One region of the Dechloromonas sp. ZS-1 genome, then DNA from elsewhere that is predicted to be linked to it. Evidence: riboswitches for the same ligand, from Rfam matches in the RefSeq annotation. Region 1 holds a riboswitch; each other region holds the start of a gene.
What was found. Region 1 has a riboswitch for cobalamin ahead of AACO21_RS00425 (TonB-dependent receptor). Riboswitches for the same ligand answer to the same signal wherever they lie in the genome.
Positions count from the first base shown of each region.

Region 2: it holds a riboswitch for cobalamin, as region 1 does, so the genes downstream of both, AACO21_RS04550 (TonB-dependent receptor) here and AACO21_RS00425 (TonB-dependent receptor) in region 1, are expected to answer to the same signal.
Region 3: it holds a riboswitch for cobalamin, as region 1 does, so the genes downstream of both, cobT (nicotinate-nucleotide--dimethylbenzimidazole phosphoribosyltransferase) here and AACO21_RS00425 (TonB-dependent receptor) in region 1, are expected to answer to the same signal.

Region 1 is NZ_JBDIYD010000001.1:78,751-88,373, reverse strand. Features, by position in the region: gene AACO21_RS00430 (iron ABC transporter permease) at 1-786, opposite strand, end outside; gene AACO21_RS00425 (TonB-dependent receptor) at 791-2,614, opposite strand; cobalamin riboswitch at 2,720-2,927, opposite strand; gene AACO21_RS00420 (hypothetical protein) at 3,041-3,238, shown strand; gene AACO21_RS00415 (cell division protein ZapA) at 3,240-3,566, shown strand; RNA gene ssrS (6S RNA) at 3,601-3,781, shown strand; gene AACO21_RS00405 (EVE domain-containing protein) at 3,835-4,308, shown strand; gene AACO21_RS00400 (sulfite exporter TauE/SafE family protein) at 4,312-5,118, shown strand; gene AACO21_RS00395 (enoyl-CoA hydratase-related protein) at 5,119-5,895, opposite strand; gene AACO21_RS00390 (DUF485 domain-containing protein) at 6,031-6,351, shown strand; gene AACO21_RS00385 (cation acetate symporter) at 6,351-8,012, shown strand; gene AACO21_RS00380 (PAS domain-containing protein) at 8,159-8,677, shown strand; gene AACO21_RS00375 (methyl-accepting chemotaxis protein) at 8,685-9,623, shown strand, end outside.
Region 2 is NZ_JBDIYD010000002.1:358,910-368,532, forward strand. Features, by position in the region: gene AACO21_RS04525 (indolepyruvate ferredoxin oxidoreductase family protein) at 1-2,334, shown strand, start outside; gene AACO21_RS04530 (hypothetical protein) at 2,522-2,893, opposite strand; gene AACO21_RS04535 (Fur family transcriptional regulator) at 2,979-3,449, opposite strand; gene AACO21_RS04540 (GTP-binding protein) at 3,531-4,613, shown strand; gene AACO21_RS04545 (6-carboxytetrahydropterin synthase) at 4,607-5,197, shown strand; cobalamin riboswitch at 5,319-5,574, shown strand; gene AACO21_RS04550 (TonB-dependent receptor) at 5,700-7,805, shown strand; gene AACO21_RS04555 (PepSY domain-containing protein) at 7,807-9,255, shown strand; gene AACO21_RS04560 (cytochrome C oxidase subunit IV family protein) at 9,273-9,578, opposite strand; gene AACO21_RS04565 (cytochrome c oxidase subunit 3 family protein) at 9,582-9,623, opposite strand, start outside.
Region 3 is NZ_JBDIYD010000001.1:439,164-448,786, forward strand. Features, by position in the region: gene AACO21_RS02180 (response regulator) at 1-905, opposite strand, end outside; gene AACO21_RS02185 (ATP-binding protein) at 893-1,501, opposite strand; gene cobU (bifunctional adenosylcobinamide kinase/adenosylcobinamide-phosphate guanylyltransferase) at 1,532-2,089, opposite strand; cobalamin riboswitch at 2,096-2,314, shown strand; gene cobT (nicotinate-nucleotide--dimethylbenzimidazole phosphoribosyltransferase) at 2,395-3,453, shown strand; gene AACO21_RS02200 (adenosylcobinamide-GDP ribazoletransferase) at 3,450-4,211, shown strand; gene cobC (alpha-ribazole phosphatase family protein) at 4,211-4,729, shown strand; gene AACO21_RS02210 (hypothetical protein) at 4,776-4,994, shown strand; gene rfaQ (putative lipopolysaccharide heptosyltransferase III) at 5,033-6,127, shown strand; gene AACO21_RS02220 (glycosyltransferase family 4 protein) at 6,124-7,257, shown strand; gene msbA (lipid A export permease/ATP-binding protein MsbA) at 7,320-9,071, shown strand; gene AACO21_RS02230 (glycosyltransferase family 4 protein) at 9,068-9,623, shown strand, end outside.

The DNA of each region.
Region 1 (9,623 bases):
CAGATGCGGTACGACGAGACCGACAAAGCCGATCGAGCCGGCCGTGGTCACCGAGGCGGCGGTGGCCAGCGAAGCCAGCAGATACACGATGTAGCGCAGGCGGTCGACCGAGACCCCAAGGGCGCGCGCCTGCATCAGCCCGCGTGAGAGCAGGTTGAGCTCGCGGGCATAGGGCACGGCCACGGCCAGCGCCACAACTAAGGCAAGCACCGGTGGCCACCAGTGTGTGCTCTGGCCGAGGTCGCCCATCAGCCAGAACAGCATGCCGCGCAGTTTGTGCTCCGGGGCAATGGCGAGCATCAGTGCAATCAGCGCGCCACAACCGGCGGCGACGATGACGCCGGTGAGCAGCAAGCGGGTCTGGGTCCAGCTGCCATCGCCGTGCGCCAGGCCAAACACGATGAACATGGCCCCCAGCGCGCCGGCCAGTGCCAAGCCGTCGATCCCGATGATCGGCAGCCCGAGCAGGATGGCGAACATCGCCCCGACGCCCGCCCCGCCGGAAATCCCCAGTACATAAGGATCGGCCAACGGATTGCGCAGCAACACCTGCATCAGCGCGCCGGCCAGGGCGAGCAGGCCGCCGCAGGCAAAGCCGGCAATCGCTCGCGGCAAACGCAGTTGCAGCACCACGTCCATGCCGCCCGCTTCCCCGCCGGTCAACGCCGCCCACACATCCGAAACCGGAATGTGCAGGCTGCCCAGACTGAGCGCCACTGCAAAGCTCGCCCCGGCTAGGAGACAGAGCGCGAGCAGGATGAGCAGGGCGCGGCGGCGGGAGGGCATGGGCTTACTTCGGTGCGTAGCGGACGCCGATGAAGGCGTTCAGGCCGGGGGTGGTGAAGTCAGCAGCGGTTTCGTAGTTGCGGTCAAACATGTTGTTGACGCGCGCGAAAACGGACCAGTCACGCTCGAAACGGTAGGCGGCATAAACATTGGTGAGTGCATAGCCAGCCAGCTTGCGGGTATTGGCGTCGGTGTCAAAACGCTGCCCTTGTGCTTGCAGTTCGAGGCGCCATTCCCAGGCTCCAAGCTGTTTGCCAATGCTGGCCGATCCATAGTTCTGGGCACGGCGGGCCAGGAGTCGGTGCATGGCACGATCACGCGGATCGACATGGCTGTAGCTGGCGCTCAAGTCATAGTCGGCAATTTTTCCCTCGTAGCTCAAGGTAGCCCCTTGAATTTTTGCTTCACCAATATTGATCGGGGTATTAAGACCGGACCACGAGATCAGGTCGGCAACCCGGTTCTGAAAGAGCGTCAATGAGGCACGGTGACGACCATTGTCGTACTGTATGGCCGCTTCCTGATTGATCGAGCTTTCTGGCTTGAGGTTCGGATTCCCTTGGCGGCCACTGGTGAGTGGGTAGTACAAGTCACTGAAGGACGGCGCCTTGAAGGCCGTACCCAGGCCGGCATTGGCACGCCAATGCTGGGTCAGTTGGTAGCCGTAGGCGATGGCGCCGGTTGTCTTGTCGCCAAACTGGGAACTGTTGTCATTGCGGGCATTTACCTGCAGATGGTGGCCGCCAATCTGGCCATTCCAGCCCAGGAGTAGCGAGTCAATCGTACGTTCTTCAATCGGGTACTTGCCGGTCCCCGTGACCGATTGATCGAGGCGCTCCAACGCAAATAGGGCGTTGCCGACCGGAAGCTTGAAATCATGCTGCCAGGTGTATTGGCGTTGGACAGTTTTAAACAAGCTATCAAGCGCACCATTTTTCATTGCGCGCGTTTCATCTACGCTTTGGCCAAGGCGCAGGGTGCTGGTCCAATTCTGTGTGATGGCGTTTTTGAGATACGTGCTTAAGGTCGAGATGGCCAACTGGTTTCGCCAAATGGCAGTCTTGTCTGTCGAACTGTCATAGCCACTGTCCCCGTCACTGAAGTAGTAGCTGGCGCCTGCCTCGTGGCCTTTGGCAAAGGTATAGCCAAGACTGCCGGAGAAATTGGTGTTGCTGAAGCTGTCACGGTCGCGGTTATATCCACCACTCCGTGGTGTGGTGCTATTGAACCCCCGGGTTTGGCTGTGGCCTACGTTGGCGGCATAGTGCCAACCATCCTGTCCGCCTGAGAATCCGAAGCTTTCTGTTTGGGTATCGTAAGTCCCTGCGCCTACTTCTGCGTTGAATTTAATGGGACCGTTCCCGCGGCGCGTAAAGATCTGAATAACCCCACCGATGGCATCACTGCCATAAAGGGAGGAGGCCGGACCACGAAGGATTTCAATTCGATCAATCTGATTGAGGGGGAGGCGTGACCACGCTGCCATTTCTCCCGAGGATGCCGAGCCAACGCGAATGCCATCCACCAGGACCAGCGTGTGGCCTTTGCTTGTGCCTCGCATCAGAATGCTAGAGGTGGCACCGTAACTGCCACTCGACGTCATTTCGATGCCGGGTTGTCGGGAGAGCAACTCGGTGAGCGTGGACGAACCTGCTTGCTCGATCTCTTCTCTTTCAATCACAGAGATATCAGCGAGCACTTCATTGGCACGCATGGCTTGGCGGGTTGCGGTCACTTGTACTGTATTCAGAGACGGTGCTTCTGCAGAGGCAACTTGTACGAATGCAAGGGACAGCAAGGTTGCAATTGGGGTGGGGCGAAGGGGCATGGCACTTCCTAGGCTGATGGCGACCCCGCCAGCAGCATGAGATGATCAGAGGAAGAAGTGCAGGGGAATGGGCCTTGAACCGAGCCGCGCCACCACCCCGTGGCACTTCAGCGAGTTGATCCAGGCCGGTATCCGGGCTCGCGAGTCTTGACCTGCCGCCTTCCCGGGATATGTCCCAGTGGCGTTGTGGCAGGCCCGCACTCACTTACCGTTGCGGGGGCAGCAGCGGCATGGTCGCTTGGGCGACGCACCGCTTTCCCGTTTAACTGCGTTCGGAGAGTCCGTCGGCAGCACCTGAAGCGGGCGCGATTGTACGCGTAATCACGCTGTAATGCATTATTCAATCTGTAAATTGCCGATAAACTACTTTGAGAAGAACGGCTTAGTCCTTGACCATGCAGCGATTCAACCTTTATAGTCCGCGCCATGAATACCGAACTCGAAGCGCTCGAAAGCAAGGTTGAACAGGCGATTGGCCTGATTCAACAGTTGCGTGCCGAGAACGAAGTCCTGAAGAACCAGATTGCCGCAGCCGAAGCGGAGCGCCTGCATTTGCGCCAGGCCATGACGCAGGCACGGGAACGTCTTGAGGGCCTGATGGACCAAATCCCTGAGGATGCCTGAGATGAGCGCCGAGACCAATTTCCTCGACGTCAAGATCATGGGTCGCGAATACCGCGTGGCCTGTCTGCCGGAAGAGCGTGCCGCCTTGTTGTCGGCCGTCGATCTTGTGGATGGCAAGATGCGCGAAATCGCGCAGCGGACCAAGAGTTCGATCGCCGAGCGTGTGGCGGTCATGGCGGCGCTGAACATTGCACATGAACGCCTGACCCTGATCGAAGGCAGCACACCGACGGACGGTGTTGATACTTCCGATACGAAGCGTAGAATCGAAGACATGGGAGCACGGCTGGATGCCGTGCTGGTGCCCCAGCAGCAACTGGATCTGTGATCCCGCGCTGTTGATCCCGGTACCATCCGCAGTGTGTCCCCTGCGGTGTTCGTTAAGGCCATAGATTCCTTGAACCAATGCTGATTGGCATCGGTTGCGGACCGTTGAAACCGCTGTTGTGCGCGCTCTTCGTCGAGCGTGCCTGATGCGGGAGGAAAGCAACCACTCTGAACCCCGGTTCAGGATGCCGGCCTGACGGCACCCGCGGGGGCCAATATTCAAACGGGTGGCAGATGACTCTGCCGCCCGTTTTTCATTGGAGAAAGGCGTGTCGTACTGGTTGATGAAATCGGAGCCGGATGAGGTTTCCATCGACGATCTTGCCCGCTTGGGAACGGTGCCCTGGACTGGTGTGCGAAATTATCAGGCACGCAATTTCATGCGTGATGCGATGAAGATCGGTGATCTTCTGTTCTTTTATCACTCATCGTGTGCCGAACCCGGTATTGCTGGACTGGCTGAGGTGTGTTCCGAGCCTTATCCCGATCCCACCCAGTTCGATACGGTCAACCCGTATTTCGATGCCAAATCGAAGCCGGATCAACCCCGTTGGTGGTTGCGGGACGTGCGTTTTGTCCGGAAGACGCCTTTGCTGACGCTGGCCGCGCTGCGTCTGCATCCGGAACTTGCTAACATGCGCCTCCTGGCGCGCGGCAATCGCTTGTCGATTACGCCGGTTGCGCCGAACGAATGGCGCTTCATTGTTGAGACGCTGCTCGGAATTGCGGCAGTTCAGGAGTAAATGATGAGTATCGAGTGGTTGCTCGCCTATTTGGCCTTGGGTGCATTTGTCGGATTTTTCGCCGGACTCTTGGGCGTGGGCGGAGGCGGCATCATGGTGCCGGTGCTGACGACGATGTTTGCAGCCCAGGGGTTTCCGCCGGCACAGATGGTGCACCTGGCGCTGGGTACCTCCATGGCAGCCATTGTGCTGACTTCGGTGTCCAGTCTGAGGGCGCATCACGCGCATGGCGCAGTGCGCTGGGATATCGTCAAAGGCATTGCGCCCGGCGTGCTGTTCGGCACTTTTGGTGGTACGTTCATCGCTGCTTCTGCACCGACACGTCCCCTGGCCATTTTCTTCGGCTGCTTCATGGCCTATGTCTCATTGCAGATGATCCTGAATGTGAAGCCCAAGCCTTCCCGAGCCTTGCCGGGGCCGTTGGGCCTGGCTGGTGTCGGTTCGGGTATCGGGCTGATTTCGGCCCTGGTGGCGATTGGTGGAGGTTCCCTTTCCGTTCCCTTCATGACCTGGTGCAACGTCAAAATGCAGAATGCGATCGGGACCTCGGCGGCCATCGGCTTGCCCATTGCGCTGGCCGGTGGGGCAGGGTATCTGATCAATGGTTGGTCGGTTGAGGGCCTGCCGGCTTGGTCGGTGGGCTATGTCTATCTGCCGGCACTGGTCGCAATCAGTGCGGTATCGACCTTCACGGCGCCTCTGGGGGCGCGGCTGGCACACCGTCTGCCGGTGGCTACGCTCAAGAAAGTTTTCGCCGGTGTGCTGATCTTGCTCTCGGCCAAGATGTTGCACACCGTATTGGGCGCCTGATCAGCGTGCTTTGAAGACGGGTTTGCGCTTTTCGAGGAAGGCGGCAAGCCCTTCCTTGTAGTCTTCGGTGTCCAGAAACGCGAAGGAAGCGGCTTTTTCCTCGTCGTTCAGCGGTCGACCGCTCATCAGGCGGCGAATCCACTGTTTGTGCCAACCGGCGACCAGAGGGGCCCCGTTACAGATGCGACGGGCCGTGGCGTAGGCTTCGTCTTCGACCTGTGCATCCGGCACGATGCGCGTCACCAGGCCTTTTTCATAGGCTTCAGTCGCGGTCAGGATGCGGCCTTCGAGCAGGATCTCCTTCATGACTGCCGGACCGGCGAGCTTGAGCAGCCCTTCCATTTCGCCCGGATACATAGAGAACCCGAGGCGGTTGATCGGGGCGCCAAAGCGGGCACTTTCGCCTGCGATGCGCAAATCGCACACGCCCGCAATTTCCAGTCCGCCACCGATGCATGCGCCGTTGATCAGGGCAACGGTCGGGTGCGGGCAGTCGGCAATGGCGTTCAGTGCTGCAGCGACCTGCCCGTGGTAATGCAGTGCTTGCTCCAGAGTGGCGCGGCCAGTCACAAACTCCTCCAGATCGCCACCGGCGGCAAAGGCATCCTTGCCTGCCCCTCGGATGACCAGGCTGCGCACAGAAGGATCGTCGCTGATCTGTTGAAGTATGGCGGCGATCTGCTGCCACATACCCAGATTGATGGCGTTTAACTTGCCCGGATTGTCGAGCGTGAGGGTGGCGATTTCGCCATCGATTTGAAGGTTGACCGTAGACATATCTCTTTGGAATTACGACAAAAAATGCTGTTGTCAGCGGGGAAAATACATTGCAATGGTCTTATATAAGATATATATTCGCGTTGCAGTATCCGTAATTATTAATTAATTAGATAAGCAAGAGGAGAATTTGCCATGAGCAGTGCGATGTATCAGCACATGCGGGCCAATCCGAAGTTCCAGGAATTGGTCGCTCGCCGCGGGCGTTTCGCATGGACCCTGTCCTTGATCACCTTGGTCATGTTTTACGGTTTCGTTCTTGTGGTCGCCTTCAATCCGATGTCCCTGGGGCAGCCGATTGCAGAAGGCTCCCGCTGGACGATCGGGGTGACCGTTGAGCTTTTCATGTTCGTCTTCTTCTGGGTTCTGACCGCACTCTACGTCAAACGTGCCAATGGCGAGTTTGATGCGATCAACCAGGAAATCATCAAGGACGCCTGGAAGGAGCAAAAATAATGCGTAACCTGATCACCGCACTCTCGCTGGCTGCATTTTCCGCTGCTGGTTTTGCTGCCGATGCCGTTGCCCAGACTGAAAAGCAGGCAACCAACTGGCACGCCATCATCATGTTCTGCATCTTCGTCGCCATGACGATGGGCATTACCTACTGGGCCGCTTCCCGCACCAAATCGACCTCTGACTTCTATACCGCAGGCGGCGGTATCACCGGTTTCCAGAACGGTCTGGCGATCGCCGGCGACTACATGTCTGCTGCCACGCTGCTCGGGCTGACCGCCATGGTCTATACCCAGGGTTATGACGGCTACATCTACATGCTGTGTTTCTTTGCCGGCTGGCCGATCATCCTGTTCCTGATGGCTGAACGCCTGCGTAACCTTGGCAAGTTTACCTTCTCCGACATTACCGCCTACCGCCTCGATCAGGGCAAGGTCCGCACAATGGCAGCAGTTTCTTCGCTGACCGTGGTCTGCTTCTACCTGATTGCCCAGATGGTGGGTGCCGGTCAGCTGATCAAGCTGCTGTTCGGTCTCGAGTACAACACTGCCATCTTCGTTGTCGGTATCCTGATGATGGTGTACGTGACCTTCGGTGGCATGGTTGCCACGACCTGGGTGCAGATCATCAAGGCCTGCATGCTGCTCTCCGGCGGTACGCTGGTCATGTTCTTGGCCTTCGGTCAGTTCGGCTTCTCCTTTAACACCCTGCTCGACAAGGCCATGGCTGTTCACAAGCTGGGTGACAAGCTGATGTACCCGGGCGCGTTGCTGAAGGATCCGGTCACCGCCATCTCGCTCGGTCTGGGCCTGATGTTCGGTACTGCCGGTCTGCCGCACATCCTGATGCGCTTCTTCACCGTGACCGATGCCAAGGAAGCGCGCAAGTCTGTGCTCTACGCATCCGGTTTCGTGGCCTACTTCTTCAACGTGATCTTCCTGATGGGCCTGTGCGGTATCCTCATCGTCGGTCAGGACCCGGCCTTCTTCGAAGGTGGTGAGATCGGCAAGAAGCTGATCGGTGGCGGCAACATGGTTGCCATGCACCTGGCCAAGGCCGTCGGTGGCGACATGCTGCTCGGCTTCCTGGCTGCCGTGGCCTTCGCCACCATTCTGGCGGTGGTGTCCGGTCTGGCGCTGGCGGGTGCTTCTGCCATCTCCCACGACATCTACGCTCGCGTGATCATGAAGGGGCAGGCTTCCGAAGCTTCGGAAATCCGTGTTTCCAAGATCGCTACCATCGTGCTCGGCATGGTTGCCATCGTCCTCGGCATCCTGTTCGAAAAGATGAACATCGCGTTCATGGTTGGTCTGGCCTTCGGTGTTGCTGCTGCGGCTAACTTCCCGGTTCTGATCCTCTCCATGTACTGGAAGGGCCTGACCACCAAGGGTGCCCTGGTCGGCGGTTACAGCGGCCTGATCTCCGCCGTGCTCTTCGTGCTGTTCTCGAAGTCTGTCTGGGTTGACGTGCTCGGCAACGCTGCTGCGCTCTTCCCCTACACCCAGCCGGCCCTGTTTGCCATGCCGATCGCCTTCCTGACTGCTATCGTCTTCTCCAAGATGGATGCCAGCGCTCGCGCCAAGCAGGAAATCGAGGCATTCGAAGACCAGTACGTTCGTGCACAAACCGGCTACGGTGCAGCTTCTGCCAGCAACCACTAATCGGTGATTTACCCGAAAACCCCGCCAGCGCAGGCTGGCGGGGTTTTTTATTGTGCTGGGTCAAGCCTGCATGGGCTCTTTTGCGCTAGAGTAATAGCTAGTTTCGTCATTTTTGAAGTTTGCGGCTGCAGGAGTAAGGGGGCAAGGTGAAGCGCAAGATTGAACCGACCTCTGTGGAGCGGGTGATGCGGGAGGATGATTTCATCGTCTCGAAAACCAACGCCAAGGGCATCATTACGTACGGGAACCCGATTTTCATCGAGTTTTCCGGCTATAGCGAAGCCGAATTGCTCGGTTCGCAACACAACATCGTGCGTCATCCCGACATGCCGCGCTCGGCATTCAAACTGGCCTGGGATACGATTCAGGCTGGCCAGGAGTTCTTCGGCTATGTGAAGAACATGGCCAAGGATGGCAGCTATTATTGGGTGTTCACCCACATCACACCGGATTTCGACAGCCGCAATCAGATCGTTGGCTATACCTCGGTACGTCGTTGTCCAAGGCGTGAGGCCATCACTGCGATCACGCCGGTCTATGCGCAGATGCTGGATGCTGAGCGCAAGGCGGGGGCACGCGATGCCATTGCTGCTGGAACCAAGGTCCTGCTGGACCTGCTTGAGCAAACGGGAAAAAGTTATGAAGAGCTGGTTTTCTCGCTCTAGATTTTTTGTGGCTGGGGTCTTCATTGCCCTGGGTATGCTGGCAGCCTTCTATTCACCTTGGCTGAGCGTACTGCTCTTGTCGCCTGCCTTGATTCTGACGATCTGGCCTGTCCGTCCTCATCAGGCTGAACTAGCTGCACTCGATGCGGTGCTCACCCGTGTTAGCCAGGGGGAGATGGTTGAGCGCCTGCCCAATGCGTTCGATGATCCTCGTCTGGAAAGCATCCGGGTTAATCTGAACTCCGTGTTGGATCAAACAGAGACCGCATTTAGAGAAATCATTGGCGCCATGGCTGCGCTGTCTGAGGAGCGGCGTTGGCGTCGTCTCCAGCAGACCGGCTTGCACGGTACCTTCCGTAATGTGCTGGAGCGCATGCAAAGGTTGCTGGATGAGGTGAATGCCGCGCAGGAGTCGGTGGCTCGAGAGGCCTTGCTTTCGCGTGTATTCCTGCGTTCGGAAAAGGGCCTCTCGATGGCGATTGATCATGTCAGTCGCTCGCTCGAGGAAATTGGCGCCCACGCCCAGCAGACTGAACGTCTTTCGGGCGAGTTCGCAAGCTCGGCCAATCAGATGGCCGATGCTGCCAGCAAGATGTCGGGCGCATTGGGTGGGGCCACCCTGGCTGCCGAAAGCGGGGTACAGGCGCTGGCTGACTTGAGCGACAAGGCAAATGCCATTGCTCAGCTGACCGGCCATATCGACGGCATTGCCAAGCAAACAAATCTGCTGGCGCTGAACGCGGCCATTGAAGCGGCGCGGGCTGGCGAAGCCGGGCGTGGTTTTGCCGTGGTCGCGGACGAAGTGCGCAAGCTGGCCGATCAATCCCAGCGTTCTGCTGAAGAAATTGCCGCCGCGATTGAGGCGATCATGGCATCGATGAGTCTGACGACCGAGCAGATTTCCGGCCTCAATGTGGCGGTGCTCGACGCCCGTCAGACGGCGGAC
Region 2 (9,623 bases), on a different contig from region 1:
TTCCTGAACGACAAGGAAGCCGCGCTCGCCGCCAGCAGCGTGCCCATCGTGCGTACGCCGCATTACTGCTCAGGCTGCCCGCACAACACCTCGACCCGCGTCCCGGAAGGCTCGCAGGCGCTGGCCGGGATCGGCTGTCATTACATGGCGACCTGGCTCTCGCCGGAGCACACCACGGCCTTCTGCCAGATGGGCGGCGAAGGCGTCGCCTGGCTGGGCCGCGCACCCTTCACCAAGCGCCGGCATGTCTTCGCCAACCTCGGCGACGGCACTTATTTCCACTCCGGCCTGCTCGCCATCCGCGCCGCCGTCGCAGCCAAGGCCAATATCACCTACAAGATCCTGTTCAACGACGCCGTGGCGATGACCGGCGGCCAGCCGCACGATGGCACCCTGAGCGTGCCGATCATCAGCCGCCAGCTGCAAGCCGAAGGTGTTGGCCGCATCATTGTGGTCAGCGACCGCCCTGAGCTGTTTACCGCCGAAGTCGGCCTGGCCAGCGGCACCGAGGTTCGTCACCGCGATGAGCTCGATGCCGTGCAGCGCGAACTGCGCGAGATCCCCGGCGTCACCGCGCTGATTTACGAGCAGACCTGCGCCGCCGAAAAGCGCCGCCGCCGCAAGCGCGGCAAGTTCCCGGACCCGGCGGTACGCGCCGTGATCAACGAAGCGGTCTGCGACAACTGCGGCGATTGCAGCGCGCAGTCCAACTGTCTCTCGGTGGCGACGGTCGACACGCCGTTCGGGCGCAAACGCCAGATCGAGCAATCGAGCTGCAACAAGGACTTTTCCTGCGTCAAAGGCTTCTGCCCCAGCTTCGTCACCATCGAGGGCGGCCAGCTGCGCAAGCAGGCGGCGCTGAGCACGGCGGATGACCTGTTCGCCGCCCTGCCAGAACCGCAGCTGCCGGCGCTCGACCGGCCCTGGAACATTCTGGTCAATGGCGTCGGCGGTACCGGCGTCGTCACCATCGGTGCCCTGCTCGGCATGGCCGCCCACCTCGAAGGCAAGAATGTCAGCACCCTGGATATGGCCGGGCTGGCGCAGAAGGGCGGCGCGGTCTGGTCGCACATCCGGATTGCCGCCGACGGCAGCCCGATCCACGCCGCGCGCATCGCCGCCGGCGAGGCCGATGCCCTGCTCGGCTGCGACCTCGTGGTCTCGGCCGGCGACGAAACCCTGGCCAAGCTGCAGGCCGGTGTCGCGCGCGCCATCGTCAATACCGCCGAGGGCATGACCAGCGAGTTCGTGCGCGGCTTTGCCCGCCAGGCTCGCAGCGGTGACGTGCAGGCCAACCCCGATCCGCAGTTCGGCGCAAGCGGCATGCAGCAGCGCATCGCAGCCGCCTTGGCGCAGGGCGACATCGAGTTCCTCGACGCAACCGCCCTGGCCACCGCCCTGCTCGGCGATGCGATTGCGACCAACCCCTTCATGCTCGGCCTGGCTTGGCAACGCGGCCTGATTCCGCTCTCGGCTGCGGCCATCCTGCGCGCCATCGAGATCAACGGTGCCGCCGTCGCCTCGAACAGCCGCGCCTTCCAGTGGGGGCGTCTGGCTGCGGTCGACCTGCCGCAAGTGCTGCGTCTGGCCCGTGGCGAAGCGCCTGCCGCCCAGCCGGAAGGACCGACGCTGGCTGCGCTGATCGCCCAGCGCGCCGACCATCTGGTCGACTATCAGGATGAGGCTTACGCCGCTCGCTACGCCCAATGGGTCGAGCGCATCCGCACGGCGGAACAGCGGGTTTTGCCGGGCAGCGAGGCGTTGACCGTCGCCGTCGCCCACAACTACCACAAGCTGCTGGCGATCAAGGATGAATACGAGGTCGCCCGCCTGCACCGCGACCCGGCCTTCCAGGCCAAGCTGGCGGCGCAGTTTGAGGGGGACTTCCGCGTGGTCTATCACTTCGCGCCGCCGCTACTCAACGGCGAGACCCCGAAGAAGCGCCGCTTCGGCCCCTGGGCCGCACCGCTGCTCGGGCTGCTGGCCCGCTGCCGCCGCCTGCGCAATACTGCGCTCGATCCTTTTGCCCACACCCGCGACCGCAAGCTGGAACGGCAACTGCTGGCCGACTACGAAGCCCTGCTCGCCCAGCTCGAACAGGCACTCAGCCCGGCCAACCACGCCGCCGCCGTGGCCCTCGCCAGCCTGCCCGCCGATATTCGCGGTTACGGCCCGGTGCGCGAGCGCTATGCAGCGCAGGCCGAGCTGCGTCGTCAGGCACTGATCGAGGACTTCAAGCAGGGTCGCACCCCCGGTACGCAATCGGGCGTGCACGCCGCCCCCCAGACCGGTGTGCGCGGCATCCCGGTACGGATTCCGGTGGTCAGCCGCTGAGTCCGACGGTCAACGTCCGTTCAGGCAGCAAAATGCCCGGCACAAGCCGGGCATTTTTTTGGCCGGTATCGGCGCGGGCAGCACATCTTCCGCAGGGCGGTTTAGCTGGGCGGCGGGAGATCGCAGGCCGGCGAGGCCTGCGCCCGCCTGTGCTCCAACACGCTTCAGGCTGCGACCAGATCGCGCCTCAGGCGGTCGGCGCGCCCAGGCCCTTGGTCGCCATCACGCGCTGGGTCAGGGCTTCGAGGTTGGCTTGCGCGTCCTCGGCGGCTTCCTGCATTTCTTCAGCACTGAGCGGGCGGGACAGCGGTTCCAGTTCAATGCGCTGGATGTTCGGGCATTTGGCGACGATGCCATGCAGGATGCTGTCGACCTTCTTCTGGCCCAGACCGAAGAGCACTTTTTCCAGGACGAAGAGGCGGATCAGGATGATGTCTTCTTCGTTTTTGGCGGTGGCCTGCACGGCCTCGATTTCCTTGCGGAGGTGGCCGCGTAATTTGAGCGGGGTCACGGCTTCCGGCACTTGCAGGATGGAATAGCGGTACTGGCCTTGGATCATGGTGGCAATCGCTTGAGAAACGGACAAAGACAGGATTGTCTCAAAGCGGCCGCGCCGCTAACAGCGGCAAACGGCATTTTTCTCGTCAGGTGGCGTGTTTGGCCTGGCAGTCAGGACAGCGCGTGGCCAGTTCGATCTCCTGGCAGTCAAAGCGGTGGCCGACCCGGGCCAGCTGCTGCTGAACGGTGTCGATCAAGCCGTGATCATGCAGTTCGCTGACGCTGCCGCAGCCCGTACAGACGAGAAAGAGGCCGGGCAACTGATGGCTTTCGTGGCGGCAGGCGACAAATTGGTTGAGCCGCTCGATTTTGTGCACCAGGCCCTGCTCGATCAGGAAATCGAGGGCGCGGTACACCGTCGGCGGCGTCGCATTGCTGCGCAGCGTCTTGATGCGGGCCAGCAGGTCATAGGCCTTGAGGCCGTTGTCGTGTTCGAGCAGCAGGGCCAGCACGTCGCGCCGGATGGGCGTGAGCTGGACGCCCTGATCCTTGCAGCGCAAGGCGGCACGCGCCAGGTAGTCGGCGCCGGTCTGGGCGCAGGAGGCTTCGGCAGTCATGGGCGTCATTGTAGAGGGGCGGGCTTGGTGATTACAAATGATATGTTATAACATTGCATCTTTCACCACGCATCGATCACCATGGCTTCGAACGACCGCCGCATTCCCGTGACCCTGCTGACCGGTTTTCTCGGGGCAGGCAAGACCACGCTGCTCAATCACCTGCTCAGCCAGCCGGAGATGGCGCGCACGGCGGTACTCATCAATGAATTCGGCAGCGTGGCGGTCGACCATCATCTGGTGAGCAAAATCGACGAAAACATGGTCCTGCTCGACTCCGGCTGCATCTGCTGCACCGTGCGCAGCGACCTGACGCGTAGCCTGACCGAGCTGTTCATGAAGAGTCTGCGCCGCGAACTGCCGCCGATCGAGCGTGTGATCATCGAAACCACCGGCCTGGCCGATCCGGCGCCGGTGATCTTCACGCTGATGGAAGACTTTTTCGTGGCCGACCGTTTCCGCACCGATGGCGTGGTCACCGTGGTCGACAGCACGCACGCCCTGGAACAACTGGCACGCCAGCCGGAGCCGGTCAAGCAGGTGGCCATGGCCGACCGCCTGCTGCTCAGCAAATGCGACCTGGCCAGCCCGGAACAACTTGAAGCGGTGAGCAGCACCTTGCGCCGCCTCAACCCCTCCGCCCCCCAGATCTATGTGCGGCGCGGCGAAGTCGCCCTCGCCTCACTGACCGACTGCGGCTTGTACGACCCTGGCAACAAGACAGCCGATGTCGCCAACTGGCTGGCCGAAGAAAAAGTCCGAGAAGAACGCCGCCAGGCCAACGGACATCATCACCACCACCACGATGTCGACCGCCACGATGCGCACGTCTACAGCTTTGCCCTGACCTTCGATCAGCCCTTGCAATGGGTCTTCTTTGCCGATGCCGTCCGCACCCTGCTCGACACCGTGGGCGAACGCATCCTGCGGATCAAGGGCCTGCTGAACATCGAAGGCGACCCCAAGCCGCGCGTCATCCAGTGCGTCCAGCAGGTCATGTACCCCTACGCCATGCTTGATGCCTGGCCGAGCGATGCGCCCTACAACGACCGAAAGAGCCGCCTCGTTTTCATCGTGCGTGACGTGCCGCAAGGCATGATCGAACAGGCTTTCGAGATGTTCTGCGGCGTCCGCGACAGCGGCGCACCGGCTGATCCGTGCTGATCCGCAAACGCTTCAAGTTCGAGCATGCCCATATCGTGCGCGGCTGCAGCACGCGGCGCTGCTCGCACTCGATCCACGGCCACTCGTACAAGCTCGACCTGCTGCTCGAAGCCGACACGCTGGACCACGGCCAGATGGTCTATGACTTCGGCCTCCTGAAGCAGGGGCCGAACTGGCTGATCGATGCCTTCGACCATGCCATCAGCGTCTGGGCCGGTGACGATCCGGCCTATCTGGCGGCCGCGCAGCAGTTTTCCGAGCGCTGGCTGATCCTGCCCGTTTCACCGAGTGCCGAGCAGTTCGCGCGCGTCTTCTTCGTACTTATCGACCATGTGCTGCAGCATACGCCGCACCGCAATGGCGAAGGCGCGGTGCGTCTCAACTCGGTCATCGTGCATGAAACCGAAACCGGCTACGCCCAGTGTTTCCGGGCGGATGCGGTCAACCCGGCCATGGGCCTGATTTTGCCGGCGGACGTGCAGTTCTCGCCCGCCCTCCGCGCCGACTGGCCCGCACCGCAGGCCAGTCCGGCCGCCGCCCTGCTCCACCGCCTCTTCCCCGCCCCGGCACAGCGTGCGGCTTGAGCATGGGTTGCCCATCCCGGCGGCAAAACGTATGATGCCGCCGCAGTTGTCCTTCCTGCACGGGGGGACAACGCAGTACGCCATCCAGACAGAACCGGATACCTTCCGGGTGGCGACTCAGGGTATCCACACTGCATCAGGTGCCTGTTTTGGTGACAAAACGGGTGAAACGGGAATGAGGTGCGCGCCCCCTTGGGGTTGCAATGCCTCGGCTGCCCCCGCAACGGTAAGCCAGTGCGGCTGCATCACGGTGAATCGACGATTCACCTGCCACTGCGACATGACGTGGCGTCCGGACGGACGCGCGCGGATGACGTGGGAAGGCGATGCGGCAAGACTGGCAAGCCCGGAGACCGGCCTGCTGCATTCGTGCTGTCCGAGCCATCGGTACAGCGTATGCAATGGATCGTCTGCGGGGATGCGGAGGATGACAGCGATGCGTCGACCACAGGTCGTCGCCGATCATCTTTGCGCGTGCAGACGGTCCTTTTGAGGAAAGACCATGTTGCACACTCTGCCCTACCCCTTGTTCACACCCAACCGCCTGGCGGCCGCCGTCGCCCTGGCCACGAGCCTGCCGGTTTTTGCCCAAACCACGCTGTCGACCGTCGAGGTCAGCGCTCATCGCAACGCCGCCAGCCTGCATCTCGATCAGGCCACGCCGACCGGCAGCCGCACGGGCATCACGGCGCGCGAACTGCCGGCCGCAGTCAGCACGGTCGATGCCCTGCAAATGCAGGAGCGCGGCGACTTCCAGATCCGCGAGGGGATCACCCGCGCCACCGGGATCACCGACATCGGCTCCGGCGGGACGGGGGGCTTGTCCTTCTCCGCACGCGGCTACACCGGCACCAACTCGGTCGGCATTGCCGAAGACGGCATCCGGATCCAGACCGGTGCCGGCACGCAAAACTATCCGGGCAGCGCCTGGGGCTATGAGCGCGTCGAAGTGCTGCATGGCCCGGCCTCGGTGGTCTTTGGCAGCGGTACGGTGGGGGCAACGATCAACGCCATCCGCAAGGAACCGAGCCGGACCGCCAGCCAGGAAGCCATGGCCGCCGTCGGCACCGATGGCGTCAAGCGCCTCGGGGTCGGCGCCACCGGCGGGCTGGGCGAGATTGCCAGCTACCGGATCGACGCCTACGGCACCGATATCGATGGTTACCGCGACCTCGGCCAATCCCGGGAAGCCAAGCTGATGAGCCGGCTGCGCCTGCAGCCGAGCAGCGATCTGCGCGTGGACCTGACGGCCGATTACAGCGTCAATCGCCCGGAACGCTACTGGGGCACGCCGCATGACAACGGCCGCATCCTGCCGGAACTGCGCCGCGAGAACTACAACGCCGACGACGCCGTGATCCGCTACGCCGACACGCGTCTGCGCGCCCGCGTCGAATGGCAGGTCAATGATCGCCTGAGCCTGAGCAACGAGCTGTATCACCTCGAATCCAAGCGCCGCTGGATGAACATCGAAAGCTATACGCTGAATACCGCCGCCCATCGCGTCGACCGTAGCGATTACCTGCACATCCAGCATGAGCTCGCGCAGACCGGCAACCGCCTTGAGGCCAGCCTGAAGCACGGCAGCCATCGCGCCGTGCTGGGCTGGGAGGCGGCCCGGGTAAGTTTCCGGCACATCAACAACGCCCCCTATGGCGGCAGTTCCAGCGTGAGCATCCAGAATCCGGCACATGGTCAGTGGTTCAGCCCGGATGCCACCCTGGCCAAATTCGACACCGCCAGCACCCTGCACGGCTTTTATGCCGAAGATGCCTGGCAGTTCGACGAACGCTGGCTGCTGCTGGCCGGCTTCCGTCATGACCGCGCCAATATCTATCGCGACGAACTGGTTTCGGGCACCGACTTTGGCCGCAGCCTGACCGGCAATGCCTGGCGTCTCGGCCTGACCCACTTCCTGACCCGCGATACCAGCGTGTACGCCCAGTACGCCACCGGCCACGATCCGGTGACCTCGATGATTTCGCTCAATCTGGCCAATGCGGACTTCAAGCTGACCCGCGGCAAGCTGGTCGAAGTCGGCCTCAAACAGAAGCTGGGCAACGGCCTGGGTGAGTGGAGCGCTGCCTTCTACCGCATCGACAAGGACGACATCGTCACCCGCGACCCGAACAACTCGGCCCTCTCCATCCAGGGTGGCAGCCAGTATTCGCAAGGAATCGAGCTCGCCGCCGCACTCACGCCTTCGCCAAACTGGCGCTTTGAAGGCAACGTCACGCGTCTGCAGGCGGAATACACGCACCTCATCGAGCGCGTGAGCGGCGTCGGCGTCTCGCGCGCCGGCAACACGCCGGCCAACGTGCCGACCTTTGTCGCCAACCTCTGGGGCCACTACCGCCTGGGTGCAATGCAAACCTCGCTCGGCCTGCGCCATGTCGGCAAGAACTACGCCGACAACGCCAACAGCCTGCAACTTGGCGCCTACACGGTGGCTGATGCGAGCATCGCCTGGCAGGTCGATGGCAAGACGACGCTGCGCCTGCTCGGCCGCAACCTGGCCGACAAGCTCTACGCCACGCGAACCTACAACAACCAGATGATCCTGGGCGAAGCCCGCCGCTTCGAGCTGGTGGCCGAGATGAAGTTCTAAGATGGCCAAGGGGACTTACCTGCGCCTGTTGCACCTCAGCCACCGCTGGCTGGGCATCGGACTCTGCCTGATGGTGCTGCTCTGGTTCATCTCGGGCCTGGTCATGCTGTTTGTGGCCCGACCGCAACTCGATGATGCCGAGCGTCTGGCCGGCCTGCCGCCACTGGCTGCGGACAGCGTGCGGGTATCCCCGGCGACCGCCTGGCAGGCCCTGGGCCTGTCCGGTGCGCCCCAGGCCATCCGCCTGACGGCGGCCGGCGGTACGCCGGCCTACCGTTTTCTGGCAGAAAAACGCTGGTGGCAAGTGGATGCGCGCGATGGCCGGATCGCACCGGAAGCAGATGCGCTTCTGGCGAGCCGTGTCGTCCTGCCCCATGCCGGCCCAACCGGCATTGCCACGGTGAGCACGCTCACCCAGGACCAATGGACCCTCTATCGCCGCTTTGATGCACTACGCCCCTTCTGGCTGGTCCAGCTGCGTGATGGCCGCGCCTACTACGTCTCGGCCCGCACGGGTGAGGTAGCGCTCGACACGGCGCCCGGCGAACGTGCCTGGAACTGGCTGGGCAGCGTGGTCCACTGGCTCTACATCACGCCCTTGCGTGCCAACACGCCGCTCTGGCGCAACGTCGTGCTCTGGGGCAGCGGGGCCGCCCTGCTCCTCGCCTTCAGTGGTCTCTGGCTGGGCCTGCAACGCTTGCGGCTGCGCCGTCGTTACCGCAACGAGCGCTGCACGCCCTACCGGCATGGCTGGAAACGCTGGCACCACCTGCTCGGTCTGAGCGGCGGCCTGATCCTGCTGACCTGGCTGTTCAGCGGCTGGCTGTCGATGGCCCCTTTCGGCCTGGGCAGCGCCCCACAGAAGCCGGGCCGCGCCGCCACGCTGGCGATGAGCGGGTTGACCGATGTGCCCGCCCCCACGCCGGAGAGCCGCGAGATCGAGTGGCTGATGCTGGGCAAAACGCTGCTCCGGGTGGATCGTCAGATCGAGGACAGCCGGATCCAGCAGATCAATGTGGGGCTGCCCCCCGGGGCGCAGCCCGCGCTGAGCCTGGCCCAGATCACGGATGCGCTGGGCGTACCGCTGGCCTCGGCCAGCTGGCTGGCCAGCCCGGACAGCCGGCATTACCCCCTGCGCCATCACCCACGCAGTTTCCCGGCTGCCCGGGTCGAGTTGGGCGATGCCGCGGGCAGCGTGCTCTACATCGCCCCGCGCAGTGGACGCATTGAAACCGTGAGCAATCAGGACGATCTGGCGTATCGCTGGCTCAACCACGGCCTACACCGTTTTGACCTGCCGGGGCTGGTCGACCGTCCGATGCTGCGCGATGCGCTGATCATCCTACTCTCCCTGCTCGGCATCGGCCTCAGTCTGAGCGGCTGCATCCTCGGCTGGCACCGGCTGAGCAGTACGCGACGCGAGACGCTGACGGTCGCCGGTAAAAGCTGATACGGGCCGGGCGGGCCCTAGAGGCTCGCCCAGCGCGCAAACTGGGCTGCAAACAGCGTGGTCAGCGCCAGACAGAGCGGCGTGATGGCGATGAAGGCCAGCAATACCCGACGAATGAAGGGATGCACGCTGCCCACTTCGAGAAAATAGCGCACGACCAGCCACCCCTTCAGCCACAGGATACCGGCCACGATGAGCGGCAAACCGCCTTGGCCGTGCCAGTGAATGCCCAGCCCCAGCGACAGCGCCGTCAGTCCCAGCAGGGCAAGCCAGGCAAAGCCCAGCGGCCGCAACGCAGTGTGATCAGATGTCAGGACACTCATGGCTTACACCAGCACGTAGAAGAAGGGGAAAATGACCAGCCAGAT
Region 3 (9,623 bases), 360 kb from region 1:
GAATCGTTGGCAATCACATCGCCCATCGCAATGCGTGCCGTCTCGGTGTCGCCATTCAGGGTGGCGGCCTCGGCCAGCAGGCGTTTGCGCAGGTAATTGCGTGGCGTCTTTTTGGCAGCCTCGTCGAGGACGCGCTGGGCTTCCTCGGTTTCGCCCTGGGCGATGCAGATGTTGGCCTTGAGATCCACCGCATCGAAGTAATGCGGGGTGCTGGCGACGACGCGGTCGATCTCCTCGCGCGCTTCACCGTGACGGCTTTGCTGATGTAGCGAGCGGGCCACGCCGGCGCGGGCCCACGGGAATTCGTAATTGTTCAGAATGTCGCGATAGGCGTCCTCTGCGCCCACGGCATCGCCGCTGGCGAGCAGGGTTTCCGCCTGCTGGCGCAGGATTTCGAAGCGGTAGGGGCGACCGGCCTCGCTGTCCCGCTTGGCAGCAAGCAGCGCGAGGGCGCGGGCGTATTCCTGCTGGCGTTTTTCCCGGTAGTAATCGGCAAAGAAGTCCTTCTTCGCCATGATGCGGGCCAGGCGCAGGAGCAACTTGTCCGGCGAGAAAGGCTTGATGATGTAATCGTCCGGCACCAGTTCGACGGCGGAGACGACCTGCTCGTAGGACTGCTCGCCGGTGACCATCATGAAGATGGCTTCGTCCTTGAGCAGGTTGAAGCGGCGCAGTTCTTCCAGCAACTGCTGCCCGGAGCGTCCGTCGCCCAGAATGTAGTCGCAGAGGATGATGTCCGGCGTGTTGTTGCGGATGCGGTAGATCGCGTCCTGATAGTTTGCGGCGAATTCGACGGCAAAGGCGCCGACGGTCTGGGCAATGGTGCGCAGGGCTTCGCGGGCCATCGGCTGATCGTCGATGACGAGAAAGCGGCGCTGGGAGAAGTCGATGTTTACGGTAGCCATAGCGTGAAGCAGGCGCCGTTCAGCGGGCCGCCGTTGCTCAGCATGAGCGTGCCGTGCTCTGGGCCGCGCGTGTGCAGTTCGGCCAGGCGGCGGGCAATGCGTAATCCCGTGCCGCTGGCGGGGGGGAGATGGGCGAAGCCAGGGCCATCGTCGGCCACGCACAGCTGTAATCCACCTTCAATGAGGCGGGCTTGCAACAGAATCTGCGCCCGGGCAAAGCGGCTCGCATTCTGCAGGGCGTTGCTGAGCATGTCCTCGACCAATTCGCGGTCCATCGGCCAGGCGTCCTCGAGGGTGCAGTCGAGGCGCAGCGTGAGTCCGTGGTGCTGCAGATGCAGGCGGGCTTCCAGCGCCATTTCGGCGCACAGATCGCTGACCACCGTGGGGATCAGGGCGAGCTGGCGTTCATGGCGCAGCAAGCGGTAAGCGGCCAGGGTGCGGTTGAGCCGATGGGCGCCGCGTTCGATGGCATAGCGTGCTTCCCCCAGATCGATCCGGTGGGTCGCTTCGGCGGCGGCAATCGCGGTTTCAGCGTAGAACAACTGGTTCTTCGTCTCGTGAATGCCGGAAGCGAGGATGTCGAGGAGTTTTTCCATATGCGCCACGGTCGACCGTCTGAGAGAGGCCTATTTCAAGGTGAGGGGCAAACCCGCCGCGACCAGGGCGACGTGATCGCAAACGGCGGCAACGCGCTGGTTGAGGCGGCCCTGCTCATCGGCAAACAGGCGGGAAACCGGGTGCATCGGCACGATGCCCCAGCCGACTTCGTTGGAGACCAGAATGACCCGGCCCGGCAGGGTCGGCAGGGTGTCGATCAGGGCGCGGGTCTGCCCCTCGAACAGCGGGCAATCGATGGGCTGCCCCGCATCGGCCTGGGCGCCGGCCTGGCCGGCAAAAAGCAGGTTGGAGAGCCAGAGGGTCAGGCAGTCGACGAGCAGGCAGGTGTCCGGGCGTGCCAGCTCGCGCAGGCGGGCGGCGAGCTCGATCGGCTCCTCGACGCAGCCCCATTCGGCCGGGCGGCGGGCGCGGTGATGGGCGATGCGCGTCTGCATTTCGCCATCGCGGGCCTCGGCCGTGGCGATGTAGATGACGTGCCGCTGCTCATCGCGGCTTGCCGCTTGGGCCAGGGTTTCGGCGTGTGCGCTCTTGCCGGAGCGGGCACCGCCCAGAATCAGTGTCTTCATGGCCGCATTGTGGGGAATTGATCCGGCGGCGGCAAGGTATAATCGACGGGTTCGACATCAAGGAACCCGGTGCGCCGCCTGCGGCAATTCCGGGGCGGGCCCGCCGCTGTAATCGGGGACGGTCGCTGCACGATGCCACTACGCGGGGAAACAAACCTGCCGGGAAGGCGCAGCAGACCGGACGATCCGAAAGCCAGAAGACCTGTCGGACATACCAATACTTCGCAAGAAGCCTATGGACAGGGCTTCGCGGCGCCTGCCTGGACAGCGGTCGCCGCGAGGCCCTTTTGCTTTTGGAGAATCGGATGCATTCCTCTATCCCGAAATTCGCGATCACGGCGCCGGATCGCGCCCTGGAAAATACCCTCAAACACAAGGTCGACCGCAAGACCAAGCCGCTCGGTGCGCTCGGTCAGCTGGAAGCGCTCGCCATCCGCATCGGCCTGATGCAGCAGCGTCTCGATCCGGTGCTCGCCAAGCCGCACCTGCTGGTTTTTGCCGGCGATCACGGTGCGGCCAAGGCGGGTGTGTCGGCGTATCCGCAAGAGGTCACCTGGCAGATGGTCGAGAACTTTCTCGCCGGCGGCGCGGCGATCAACGTGTTCACCCGGCAAAACGGCCTGGCGCTGAGTGTGGTCGATGCCGGTGTGGCGCATGATTTCGGCGCCCGCCCCGGCCTGATTCACGCCAAGGTGGCGCCGGGGACCGCAAACTACATCGAAATGCCGGCCATGACCGCCCAGCAATGTGCGCAGGCCATCGAGCACGGCGCCGGCATCGTGCGCCAGCTGGCCGCTGACGGTTGCACGGTGGTCGGCTTTGGTGAAATGGGCATCGGCAACACGGCCGCGGCCTCCCTGCTCACCCATGCCCTGACCGGCGTTTCCCTCGATGCCTGCATCGGGCGTGGTACCGGCCTGGATGATGCCGGTCTGAACCGCAAGCATGCCTTGTTGGCCCAGGCTTGGGCGCGCGTTGCGGCGTCTGGCGAAGCGTTGACGCCGATGCGTGCGCTGGCCGAATTCGGGGGCTTCGAGATTGCCGCCATGGTCGGTGCGATGCTGGCGGCGGCAGAAGCGAAGATGGTCCTGCTCATCGACGGTTTCATCGTCAGTTCGGCCGCGCTGGTGGCGGCACGCCTCTACCCGGCGCTGACCGAGTACGCCGTGTTTTCGACGCGCTCGGCCGAGCCGGGCCATGTTGCGCAACTCACGGCCCTGAACGCCGCGCCGCTGCTCGATCTGGGCCTGCGTCTGGGCGAGGGGACAGGCGCCGCGCTGGCTTACCCGCTGGTACAGGCGGCGGTGGCGTTCCTGAACGAGATGGCCAGCCTCGAATCGGCCGGCGTGGCCGACAAGGCATGATGCGCGACGAACTCGCGTATTTCTTCGGGGCGGTGCGTTTTTTCACGCGCCTCCCGGTCCCGGCCTGGGTGGGGCATTCGGCTGAGGCGCTGAATGCCTCGGCCCGCTACTTCCCGGCGGTCGGTTTGCTGGTGGGGGGCATTTCGGCCCTGGTGTATGCGTTGACCGTCGCCCTCTGGCCCCCCGTGGTGGCCGTCCTGCTTGCCATGGCGGCGAGCCTGTACGTGACCGGCGCGTTCCATGAGGATGGGCTGTCCGACATGACCGATGGGCTCGGCGGCGGCTGGGAGAAGCTGCGCATCCTGGAAATCATGAAGGACTCCCGGGTTGGCAGTTACGGTGTGGTCGCCTTGTGGCTGGTGTTGAGCAGCAAGCTTTGTCTGCTCGCCAGCCTCGACCCCGCCGTGGTGCCCTTGGCGCTGATCGCGGGGCACGCCTTTTCCCGCGGGTGCGCCACGCTGCTGCTGGCCGGGATGGACTACGTGCGCGAGGACCTGCTGTCCAAAGCCAAGCCGCTGGCAACGCGTCTGGGCGGAGGGGCGTTGTGCGTTGCCCTGATCTTTGCGCTCCTCGGATTGGTCTTGTTGCCCTGGCAGCAAGCCGTGGCCGGTGTCCTGTGCGCCTTGCTGGCAACCGTGTGGCTGGCCGCCAAGTTCAAGCGCTGGCTGGGCGGCTATACCGGGGACTGCCTGGGGGCGGTACAGCAGGTGGCCGAAGTGGCCTTCTATCTCGGCGTACTGGCCCGCTGGCCGGCATGATGCTCTACCTGATCCGGCATCCGCGCCCGCTGATTGCGCCCGGCGTGTGCTACGGCCAGCTCGATGTCGATATCGACGACCCCGCCACGCTGGCCGCGACGCTTCGGTCTCAGTTGCCGGTGGGGGTGCCCGTGATCAGCAGCCCGCTGCAGCGTTGTTTGAAATTGGCTCGGGCGATGGACCCGGGGTGCCGGACAGATCCCCGGTTGATGGAAATTGCGTTCGGTGACTGGGAAGGGCGGGCCTGGGATGAGATTCCTCGCGCGGAGATCGACGCCTGGGCTGCCGATCTGATGGGCTATTGCCCGCCGGGCGGAGAGTCGGCCGAACAGATGGCCGGACGGATTCGGGCGTGCCTCTCCAGCCTCCGGCATCCTCACATAGCCTTGGTGACGCACGCGGGCGTGATCCGTCAGATCGTGGCCATTGTCCAGAGGGTGCCATTGCGGGATGTGCTTGATTTTCCGGTTGAATACGGTGAAATCATTTTGTTAAATTATGAAAACGGTATGACCTGATCCGGCTTGCCTTGGCTAATATCCATAAGTCATAAACGGGGGAGCCATGGCAAAGACAGGAGAGAGCAGAAGGCGGGGCGTACCGCCCGCAAGCAAGCCGCTTTTCATCGCAGCAGTGCGCTATGGCGATGGCGGCAGCGAGTTGTTCCGCATCGAGCATGCCAACGATCTCGACGATGCCCGGCAGGTGCTGATGGCGGCCGTGATGAATGTGCGTATTGCCCTGATCGCCGAATCGACCAAGGTGCGTGACGCATCGCGCTAGCAAAGACGGCATGCGCCTAAGGCGATAAAATCGCCGCCATGAACGATTTCAATCCCCTGCGCGATGCCGTGCCGCTCCAAGAAGTGCAGCGCGTGCTCGTCATCAAGCTGCGCCATCACGGCGACGTACTGCTTTCCTCCCCCGTTTTTTCCGCACTCAAGGCCGCCGCTCCGCATGTCGAGATCGATGCGCTGGTTTATGCCGATACCGCGGAAATGCTGACCCTGCACCCGGCGATCCGGCGTGTGCATGTGATTGATCGGAAATGGAAAAAGCAGGGTGTCGGGCATCAGCTGAAGCAGGAGTGGGCTTTGCTGGATACCTTGCGCGCTGCGCGCTATGACTTGGTGCTCCACCTGACTGAACACTGGCGGGGGGCTTGGCTGTGCCGGCTCCTGAAGCCGCGCTGGTCGGTCGGGTGTACCCGTGTTGATGCCGGTCGGGCCTGGCATCGAAGTTTCAGCCATCTGTATAAGGTGTCGGGGGGCTTGCCGCGCCATACCGTGGAACGGAATCTGGACGCCCTGCGTCGCATTGGCGTGCGCCCGGCGTTGGCGGATCGTGCCCTGCAGTTGGTCCCCGGTGCGGAGGCTGAGGCCAGGGTTCGGCAACGCCTGACGGATGCCGAGGTCAGCGGCCCCTTTATTCACATACATCCGGCGTCGCGTTGGTTTTTTAAATGCTGGCCGGCTGAGCGCATGGCAGCCTTGATCAGTATGTTGCAGGCACAAGGGCATCAGGTGGTCCTGACAGCAGCGCCGAGCCGGGATGAGCTGGCGATGGTCGGTGCTATTCAAGCGGGCTTGGCCAGACCGGTGCCCAGCCTGGCGGGCCAGCTCTCGTTGAAAGAACTGGCGGCCCTGACCGGCATGGCGCAAGCGTTTGTGGGTGTCGATTCTGCGCCCATGCATATTGCTGCGGCCATGGCGGTGCCTGTCGTTGCCTTGTTTGGGCCCTCTGGCGAGAAACAGTGGGGGCCCTGGTCGGCACGAGCGCGGGTCGTGGCCAGTGAGCATCATCTGTGTCGCCCTTGCGGCAACGATGGCTGCGGCGGCGGCAAAGTCAGCGACTGCCTTGAAAATCTACCGGTGACCCAGGTCATGGCGGCCTTGCAAGACGTGTTGCAGACATGAAAATTGCGATTGTTCGCCAACGCTACAACCCCTATGGTGGTGCCGAGCGTTTTGTCGAGCGCGCGTTGTCGGCGTTGTCGTCCGAAGGCGCTGAAGTGTCGTTGATCACGCGCAGTTGGGCTGGGGCGCCGGCAGAGGGGTTCCGCCAGATTGCGTGCGATCCGGCTTACAGTCGTCTCTTGGGCGGACGTGCTGCCCGGGACAGAAGTTTTGCCCTTGCGGCCGCGGATCTGATGGCACAGGGGGGCTATGACATCACGCAGTCGCACGAGCGCATTCCCGGATGCATGATTTTCCGTGCGGGTGATGGGGTCCATGCTGCCTGGCTTGCCCATCGCGCGAGAACACTGGGGCCGCTCGGTCGACTGGGGCAGCAGTGGTCCGCCTACCACCGCTACGTGCTGGCGGCAGAGGCCCGCATGTTCGCCCATCCGGCTTTGCGGGCAGTCATTTGCAACTCGCAGATGGTGGCCGATGAAATTCACCGTTTTTACGGCGTCGACCGTCGGAAACTGGTTCTGATCTACAACGGTGTGGATCATGCTCATTTTCATCCCGGGCTGGCTGCGCAACATCGGGATGCGACGCGACAGGCTGCGGGCGTGCCGTCCGATGTGCCGCTGTTGCTGTATGTCGGCAGCGGTTTCGAGCGCAAGGGCGTGCCACGCCTCCTGGCAGCGATGGCAGGGGCGACGACCCCCTTTCATCTGGCCGTCGTCGGGCAGGATCGGAAGATGCGTGCCATGCAGGCGCTGGCCGAGCGCCTCGGTATATCGCAGCGGGTTCATTTCACCGGCCCGCTCAAGGATGTGCGCCCCTGGTATGGGGCGGCAGATGCCTTCGTGTTGCCCACCCTGTACGATCCCGGGCCGAATGCTGCGCTGGAAGCCATGGCCTGTGGCTTGCCAACCTTGACGACGACAAGCTGCGGTGCTCAGGACTGGATCAGTGAAGGTAGGAACGGCTATGTCGTCGATCCACTCGATGCGGAGGCGATGACGGCCGCTTTGGAGAGGCTGTGTGTGCTGGCGGAAAGCCCTGATGCCCACCTTGCCGCGCAGAATGCCGTGGCGCACCTTGGTCTGTCAGAGATGGCGGAGCGCCTGATTGCGCTCTATCGAAGCCTCTGACGCTTGATCGGAGGGGTGGAAAGGACCGTTGTATAATGAACGGTTACCTCCGGGTTTGATTCATGAACACAACCGCCTCCAGTCGTCAGTTGTACACCCGCCTCCTTGGCTACGTCCGCCCGTATTGGGTTGCCATTACCTTGTCCCTGCTGGCAACCATGGTGCTGGCCGCGACCGATCCGCTCTTCCCCGCTTTGTTGAAGCCGATGCTGGACAACGGATTCAAGACGGAGGGCGGCTTCGAGCATCCGATCCTGATTCCGCTGGGCATCGTCGGCGTATTTTTTGTACGCGGGATCTTCAATTTCTTTTCGAGCTACGGTTTTTCCTGGGTTTCAAACCGGGTGATCACCGATATTCGCCAGGAAATGTACGCCAAGATGGTGCGCCTGCCGATCGGTTACTTTCAGGCCAATTCTTCCAATATTCCGTTGACCAAGATCGCGTATGACGTGAATGGTGTGGCTTCTGCCGCCACCAGCGTGATCGTGACGGTGCTCAAGGATGGTCTCTCCGTACTTGGTCTGTTGATTTGGTTGCTCTGGCTGAACTGGAAGCTGACACTGATCTGTTTTGCGCTGATTCCGGCGATTGCCGTGGTCATGCGGACCTTCTCCGGTCGTCTGCGCGTGGCCAGCCGCAATGCGCAGCTCAGTACGTCAAACATGGTGCAGGTGCTGCAGGAAACCGCCCATTGCAATCGGGTGGTCAAGGTGTTCGGTGGTGAGGCCCAGGAAACGGCCCGTTTTCTGAAAACGAACAACGAAGTCCGCGCGCAAAATATGCGACAAGCCGTTGCTGCAGCGGCGACCAGCCCGATCGTGCATCTGCTGGCATCGGTGGCCGTGGCGGTGGTGGTGTACGTGGCCGTGATCCAGTCTAGCGAAGGGCAGACTACGGTGGGCAGTTTTGTCTCCTTCATCACGGCACTGCTCATGCTGCTTTCCCCCTTGCGCCACCTGGCCGACGTGAATGCCCCCTTGCAGCGCGGGCTGGCTGCTGCCGAAAGTGTCTTTCAGTTGCTGGATGAGCCGGACGAGCAGGATACGGGCAAGACCACGCTGACGCATGTTCAGGGCGAGTTGCGTTTTGAGTCGGTCTCCTTCCGTTACCCGAGGGCTGAGCGTGCTGCGCTGGACGATCTCAACCTGGTCCTGCCGGCGGGGCAGACGCTTGCGCTGGTGGGTCAATCCGGTGGCGGTAAGTCGACCCTGGCGGCACTGGTGCCGCGTTTCTATAACCCGGTGGGTGGCCGCATCCTGATCGACGGACATGACCTCCAGGATCTGACCTTGGATTCGCTGCGCAGTCATATCGCCTATGTCAGCCAGGATGTCCTGCTCTTCAATGACACGGTGGCGGCCAATATCGCCTATGGCGATGCACGTGAACGCAGCATGGAAGAGATTGAAGCCGCCGCCAAGGCAGCCAATGCGCTCGAATTCATTCGCGCCCTGCCGGAAGGTTTCGATACCGTCATCGGTGAAAACGGCAACCGTCTCTCGGGTGGCCAACGTCAGCGCCTGGCCATTGCCCGTGCCATTCTCAAAAATGCGCCGATCCTGATTCTTGACGAAGCCACTTCGGCCCTCGACAACGAGTCGGAGCGTCTGGTCCAGGAGGCGCTGGAGCGCCTGATGCAAGGGCGGACGACCCTGGTCATCGCACACCGCCTGTCGACCATTGAAGGGGCCGATTGTATTGCCGTGCTGGCGGGCGGGCGCCTGGTTGAGTCCGGACGCCATGCCGATCTGCTGGCCAAAAACGGCACCTATGCCCAGCTTTACCGTCTCCAATTTGCGGAAACTGCATGAAGATCATCCATACCGAAGCCTCCCTGGGTTGGGGGGGGCAGGAAATCCGGATTCTCGAAGAGTCGCGCGGCATGATTGCGCGTGGCCACGAAGTACTGGTGCTGTGTCCTCCGGAGGCGCGCATCTTCGAGGAAGCCCCGCGCCGCGGCGTGCCGGTCCAGGCCTTGCCAATCGGCAAGAAGCGCCTCAAGGGTGCGATGGCCCTGCGTTCCTGGCTGAAGGCCAACCCGGTCGACGTGATCAATACCCACAGTTCCACCGACAGCTGGCTGGCAGCGCTGGCCTGCAAGACCTTGGCCAATGCGCCTGCCGTCGTACGGACGCGGCACATCTCGGCACCGGTCTCCAACAATGCATCGACCCGCTGGCTATACACCCAGGGCTGTCGGCATATTGCGACGACCGGCGAGGCACTGCGCCGTGAGTTGATCGAGACCAATGGCTTCCCTGCCGGGATGATCACCTCGGTGCCAACCGGGATCGACCCGGCCCGCTTTGCGCCGGGCGACCGCGAAGCGGCGCGCCGTGCCTTGGGGCTGGATCCGGCCCGTT